Linked DNA regions of Prochlorococcus marinus str. MIT 0919. Each later gene encodes a partner of the first gene's protein in a complex. Links are inferred from orthologs where the notes say so. Each region holds a gene or a part of one and is shown in the gene's direction. Other genes may lie near its edges. The genes, in order: lpdA and O5635_RS08530.

Evidence for each region.
Region 2: the proteins of lpdA (region 1) and O5635_RS08530 are in contact, whole or in part, in a crystal structure (PDB 1EBD), measured with the Geobacillus stearothermophilus proteins. The link is inferred for Prochlorococcus marinus str. MIT 0919 from one-to-one orthologs. Residues at the interface, in WP_049624544.1 of Geobacillus stearothermophilus: Pro340, Ser341, Asp344, Tyr345, Arg403, Asp406, Val408, Glu431, Ala432, Gly433, Asp438; in WP_033016211.1 of Geobacillus stearothermophilus: Ile130, Ala131, Met132, Pro133, Arg136, Arg140, Glu141, Asn155, Arg157.

What each region holds. Positions count from the first base shown.
Region 1 is NZ_CP114779.1:713,980-717,305, reverse strand. What follows is about bases 243-3,241. They hold lpdA (dihydrolipoyl dehydrogenase), read left to right. Parts: upstream 243-1,014; coding sequence 1,015-2,469; downstream 2,470-3,241. Other genes in these bases: trpC (indole-3-glycerol phosphate synthase TrpC), read left to right, coding at 2,491-3,241; O5635_RS03970 (TrmH family RNA methyltransferase), read left to right, coding at 243-1,034. Outside these bases: O5635_RS03975 (hypothetical protein), read left to right, coding at 1-152; more of O5635_RS03970, read left to right, coding at 177-242; more of trpC, read left to right, coding at 3,242-3,326. UniProt on the Escherichia coli protein: Lipoamide dehydrogenase is a component of the glycine cleavage system as well as of the alpha-ketoacid dehydrogenase complexes.
Region 2 is NZ_CP114779.1:1,557,056-1,560,249, forward strand. Bases 243-3,109 are described here. They hold O5635_RS08530 (dihydrolipoamide acetyltransferase family protein), read left to right. Parts: upstream 243-922; coding sequence 923-2,296; downstream 2,297-3,109. Other genes in these bases: O5635_RS08525 (YlqD family protein), read left to right, coding at 243-477; queA (tRNA preQ1(34) S-adenosylmethionine ribosyltransferase-isomerase QueA), read left to right, coding at 2,334-3,109. Outside these bases: more of O5635_RS08525, read left to right, coding at 46-242; more of queA, read left to right, coding at 3,110-3,194.

The sequences.
Region 1 (3,326 bases):
TTGTAGAAGAAGCAATAATAAAACAAATGATCAAGACACTTTCAGAGGAAGGGGTGAAAGGCGAAATATCTTTAGTAAATGGACTTGAAGTTGAAAATGAAAAGTTAGTTTTAAAAAATAGTTTTGCTGTAAATCAGCTGTCACTCTTTTGAGGAGCAGTAGCCATTTCTTTTGACTTGCCAGTTATATCCAGTCGGCGTAACCCTTTAGTACGTCGTTTTAGATCTTTCTCTAATGCCAAAGGACGTTCGAAAGAAAGTTTATTGCTTTTAGAGGGAACCCATTTGTTGCAAGAAACTATAAATAACAAATTATTCCCGAAAGAAGTTATTGCAACACCTGAATGGGTAGCAAAGCATCCAAAACTATTAAAAAACCTACCAAAGAGTATTCGGTTGAATTTGGTAACTTTTCCAGTTCTTGAAGCTGCTTTAACTACTAGCACTCCAGATGGTGTTGCATGTTTACTTGATAAGGCTTGCCTCCCAAAATTAAAGCATAAACCTCACTTTGTTTTGGCTTTGGATAGGTTGCAGGACCCAGGGAATGTTGGGACATTATTTAGAACAGCTCTTGCAGCTGATATAGATATTTTGTGGCTTGCCTTGGGAGCAGACCCATGTAATCAAAAGGTTTTAAGATCTTCCGCTGGCGCAGTGTTCCAATTACCTTTTTTGCGGTGGAGTGATTCGGTAGAAAAATCTGTTGAACAACTAGCCGATAATTTACGAATATCTGCAAAAGATGATTATCAAGTTGTGGGAACTTATCCTTATAGAGGTTCTGATGGAAATGAGGTTCTGCCCTATTGGAATATTGATTGGCTTAAGCCAACTGTTTTGGTTTTAGGCAATGAAGGTGATGGCCTTCATCCAAGAATAAAAGATTGCTGCACACACTATGTGACTTTGCCTCATAGTCAGGCAGTTGAATCTTTAAATGTTGCATCTTCAGCCGTTCCTCTACTGTTGGAAAGGCGAAGGGCCAAAATGACCACTTATATGAACAAGAACGGTGAGCAAAGCAAATTTTGACTTTGACATAATTGTCATAGGCGCAGGCTACGGTGGCTTTGATGCTGCAAAGCATGCCGCTGAGAAAGGGCTAAGTGTTGCGATTGTTGAATCCAGGGAAATGGGAGGTACATGTGTGAACAGAGGCTGTGTACCTTCAAAAGCATTACTTGCAGCAAGTGGGAAGGTAAGGGAACTTGCAGATTCGGAGCATCTTGCAACCTTTGGAATTCATTCAGCACCAGTTAGGTTCGAAAGGCAAAAAATAGCTGACCATGCCAATAATTTGGTACTTAACATTCGAAAAAATTTAACGAAGACTCTTGAACGCTCTGGGGTGAAGATTTTAAGAGGAAAGGCAAGATTAGAAGGACCCCAAAAGGTAGGTATAAGAGAAATTAATGGCATAGACAGGCTAGTTACTGCACATGATGTAATTATTGCTACTGGGTCAGACCCTTTTGTTCCGCCTGGTATTGAGATTGATGGCAGGACTGTTTTCACTAGTGACGAAGCTATTAACCTTGAATGGTTACCTCGTTGGATAGCGATTATTGGAAGCGGTTATATAGGTCTGGAATTCGCAGATGTTTATACAGCTTTAGGTTGCGAAGTGACTATGATCGAAGCTCTAGAGAGGGTTATGCCTACTTTTGATACAGATATTGCAAAAATTGCTTCTCGTAATTTGATTCAAGCTAGGGATATAGATGCTCGTTCAGGAGTCTTGGCAAGTAAAATTTCTCCAGGATGTCCAGTAAAAATTGAATTGTCTGATGTTAATACCAGAGAGTTTGTTGAAGATTTGGAAGTTGATGCAGTATTGGTCGCTACCGGTAGAGTCCCAACTAGTTCAGAATTGAATTTGGAATCATTAGGAGTGAAAACAAATAGGGGCTATATACCTATAGATGATTCAATGAGAGTTCTTGTAGAAGGTAAACCTCTATCTAATTTGTGGGCAGTAGGTGATGTTACAGGGAAATTGATGCTTGCTCATACAGCCGCAGCCCAAGGCACAGTAGCGGTTGATAACATTCTCGGTGAATCTAGGGAAATAGATTATCGAAGTATCCCCGCAGCAACATTTACTCATCCTGAGATAAGTTCAGTGGGATTAAGTGATTTAGAAGCAAATAAACTTGCTCAAAGTGATAAGTTTGATCTAGGAGTTGTTAGAAGTTACTTCAAGGCAAATTCAAAGGCATTAGCAGAACTAGAGAGTGATGGGTTAATGAAATTACTTTTCAGGAGAGATACGGGAGAGGTTTTAGGTGCACATATCTTTGGAATGCATGCTGCAGACTTGATACAGGAAGTTGCCAATGCAATATCTAGACGGCAAAGTGTTGTTGAATTGGCAAAGGAAGTTCATACTCATCCAACTCTTAGTGAGGTAGTTGAAGTCGCTTATAAGCAAGCTGCTAGTCAATTAATTCAGGTTTCACAGACTTAGTTTCGAGTTAGCTTTTTAAACATGGATCTTCGACGACGTCCTCCAAATCCAAAAGTCAAGGTGGCTAATTTGGAGTATGCAATACCTCATGAAGATAGTGAGCCAAGAAATATTCTTGAAAAGATCTTATGGGAGAAAGATCACGAAATTTCTCTTTCCAAAAATCGAGTGCCATTAGAAAAACTTAAATCAAAGATTGTAGGTTTGCCTGAAACAAAAAATTTTTTAGAAGCACTCAGAACATCTAAGAAATGTCCCGCAGTCATAGCAGAGATAAAAAAAGCAAGTCCTAGTAAAGGTGTTATTCGTGAAGATTTTAACCCTATTGATATAGCGCTTTCTTATAAAGAAGGAGGTGCAACATGCTTGTCAGTACTTACCGATAAAAAATTCTTTCAAGGGGGCTTTGATGTGCTCAAGCAAGTAAGAAAAACAGTTGATTTGCCTTTGCTTTGTAAGGAATTTATTATTCAACCATATCAGTTGTATCAAGCTAGAGTCTCAGGTGCAGATGCGGTTTTGTTAATTGCAGCAATACTTTCAGATCAAGACCTTGTTTATTTAAAGAAAGTTGCATCTAATCTAGGTATGGATGTATTGGTAGAGGTTCATGATTCGAAAGAACTTTCAAGAGTATTAGATATCCAAAGTTTTGACCTTATCGGAATTAATAATCGCGATCTTAAAAATTTTGAAATTGATTTGAAAACTACTGAAAAAGTTATTAATTCCAATAGAGATAGATTACATAATCAAGAAGTCGTTTTAGTAAGTGAATCTGGGATATCTTCGCGGAAAGATTTAGATAGTGTTGCTTCCTATGGAGCAAACGCAGTATTAGTTGGAGAGTTTTTAGT
Region 2 (3,194 bases), 840 kb from region 1 along the record:
ACATTCACTGAGAGTCTTGGCTTTTGATAAAGTTTTTCTCTAAGGATGACTATCTCTATAAAACGTTCTATCACGATTAGAGCTGTTGTTACTCCATCTTGGAAAGAAGAGGCTGAAAGAGAGATCAGCAGTGCTATTGCAAATACTGATCAACAACTTTCTCAGCTTGAGAAAGAAGGCCAACAGATAGTTGAGGGCCTACGAAGCCAGAGTGCAAACCCTTTAGATCCTAGGATTCAAGATCAGGTTGCTCAAGTTCAACAACAAGTTGCAGGGAAGCGGTCCGAATTGGAAGAGCAAAAAAGAAATCTATTGCAAAATCAATCCCAAGTAAGGGAGCTGGCAATGGATGAGATTGTTGAGCAGGGTCAGATTGAAAGTTTTTGTGATTTAAATGTTGGAGATAATTTAGTAAATAAAATGCAAGTCTCGGTATTAGTTAAAGATGGAGTTGTCCAATCAATTGATCAATCTTAATTATTGGAATACCTTATAATAAGTTAGTAACAAAGCCACATCTCTAGTTTTAATTATACCTCTTTAGAGTTTTCCTTGTATTGATTATCTCAATTAATCAATTTTGTGCATTACTACTTGTTGGGTTCAAATTCTCTCAAAACTCTTGCCCTAGGGAGTTACTTGAAAACTAGTATTTCACATTATTCTGGATTCATATTTTTATTCTTAATAGTGCTTTCTATCATTGATGTTCATGACATCTTCTGTTGAGTTCAGTTGAGTTGTTTGGGAATTTTTAGCAAAGCCTATACCGAAACCTTTAAAATAAAAGTTGGCATCTTTGTGCCTGTAGTTGGATGGAGATCTAAAATACGAATTAACCGGCAGCAGCATTCCACAGTTCTGGAGTTCTGTTGAATAGGACGCTGAAGATCCCTAAACAACCATTCCTTGGAGAAACGTTTTGGCAACACACGACATCTTTATGCCTGCTCTTAGTTCAACGATGACTGAGGGGAAAATAGTTGAATGGCTTAAGAAACCAGGCGACAAGGTCGGGAGAGGGGAGGCCGTCCTGGTTGTTGAGTCAGACAAGGCTGATATGGATGTTGAATCTTTTCAAGATGGATTCCTTGCCGCTGTTTTGATGCCAGATGGCGGGACTGCGCCAGTTGGGGAAACTATCGGTTTGATTGTTGAAACAGAAGGTGAAATAGCTGATGTTCAAGCAAAAAATCCAACCAATCAACCTGCCGCAAAACTACCTAAGCAGGAAGGGACGCAGTCTTCCAAAGAAAATAATAACTCTGAAGAATCATCTTCCAAGGTCTCACCACCACCACCGCCACAAAGACAACCGATCAATACACCAGCACCAATTATTGTTAATGATGGGAGAATCGTTGCGACTCCAAAGGCTAGAAAGTTTGCTTCTCAAACTGGGGTGGATTTAGCAACAGTCCCTGGCTCTGGTCCGCATGGGAGAATTCAATTAGAGGATGTTCAAAGAGCGCAGGGTCAGCCAATAACAGTTCCATGGATTGCAGAAAGCAATGCTCCTGCAGCTGTGCAGCATGAGAAAAAAGACTCTGCGAACAGTGCCATTCCATTGACTAATGACTCTAATAAGGTTGAGGTACCAAAGGGGAATAGCTTTGGTGGTCAGGGCGAAACAATTGCTTTTAATACTCTGCAGCAAGCAGTTAATAGAAATATGGAAGCAAGTTTGTCTGTTCCTTGTTTCAGGGTGGGCTATGCAATTAATACAGATAAACTTGATTCTTTTTATAAGCAAGTTAAGCCAAAGGGGGTAACCATGACTGCCTTGCTGGCTAAGGCAGTTGGTCAAACCCTTTCTCGACATCCTCAGTTAAATGTGACTTTTACAAATGAGGGCATGTCTTACCCGTCCCAAATTAATGTTGCTGTAGCAGTTGCAATGGAGGAAGGTGGTCTTATAACACCTGTCCTGCAGGATGCTGATCATACGGATTTATTTGAATTGTCACGTCAATGGGCAGATTTAGTTAAGCGATCTAGATCAAAACAACTTCAGCCAAATGAATACAACAGTGGAACTTTTACTCTTTCAAACTTGGGCATGTTTGGAGTTGATCGATTTGATGCAATACTCCCGCCAGGTACAGGAGCGATTTTGGCTGTCGCTGCATCCTTGCCCACAGTCGTAGCAGGCAAGGATGGTTCGATTTCGGTCAAGAAACAAATGCAAGTGAATCTTACTGCGGACCATAGAGTGATTTATGGAGCAGATGGTGCGGCTTTTTTAAGAGATCTGGCCAACTTGATTGAAAATCATCCTGAGGATATTTCCTCATAAAGAGTTTTGTTAATTCAATTAAAAATATCCGCATAGATTGTCAATTTTGAAAAGAGATTTATTACTAAGTTCTTATGACTATAAGTTGGATCAGAGGCTTATAGCCCAAGAGCCATTAGACCCCCGTCATGAGGCTCGATTAATGCTTATTTCTAAAGAGCTTCAGAAAAACTCATTAGGCATAAAACATTTAAAGGTATGGGATTTGGTTGATGAGTTGCATGCAGGTGATTTGATTGTCATGAATGATACTCGTGTTTTGAAAGCACGAGTTCGAGTACGTTTAGCAAGTGGTTCCTTAGCGGAGCTGTTATTACTTGAGCCACAAGGTGAGGGCCTATGGCTTTGTTTGGGCAAGCCAGCCAAGAAGATGAAGCCTGGTGATTATTTGTGGTTGGAGTCTTTAGAGCAGGAGCCTGTGCGTCTACAAGTTATTCGTAAAGATAATCTTACTGGTGGAAGAGTAGTTCAATTCCCTAAATGTTTTAGTGAAAGAGAAACTATCGAGAATTTCCTCGAAAGATATGGAGAGGTTCCACTCCCTCCATATATTCAAAGACATGACTCCACGGATGAAAGTCGCTATCAAACTCGGTATGCCTCTCGACCGGGAGCTGTTGCTGCTCCAACAGCGGGTTTGCATTTAAGTGATGAACTTTTAAATGCCTTTCAACTTCGTGGGATTAGACAAGTAAGCGTAACTTTACATGTTGGTCTTGGTACTTTTAGACCTTTAGAGAAGGAGGACCTTATAGACCTTGAACTCCATAAAGAATGGGTCGAAGTCAAGCAAGAAGTAATTGATGCTATTGCAGATTGCCAAGCTCGTGGTGGTCGTGTTATTGCTGTGGGAACAACAACCGTGAGGTCACTAGAAGCTTCGTTCGCATTAGGGGAC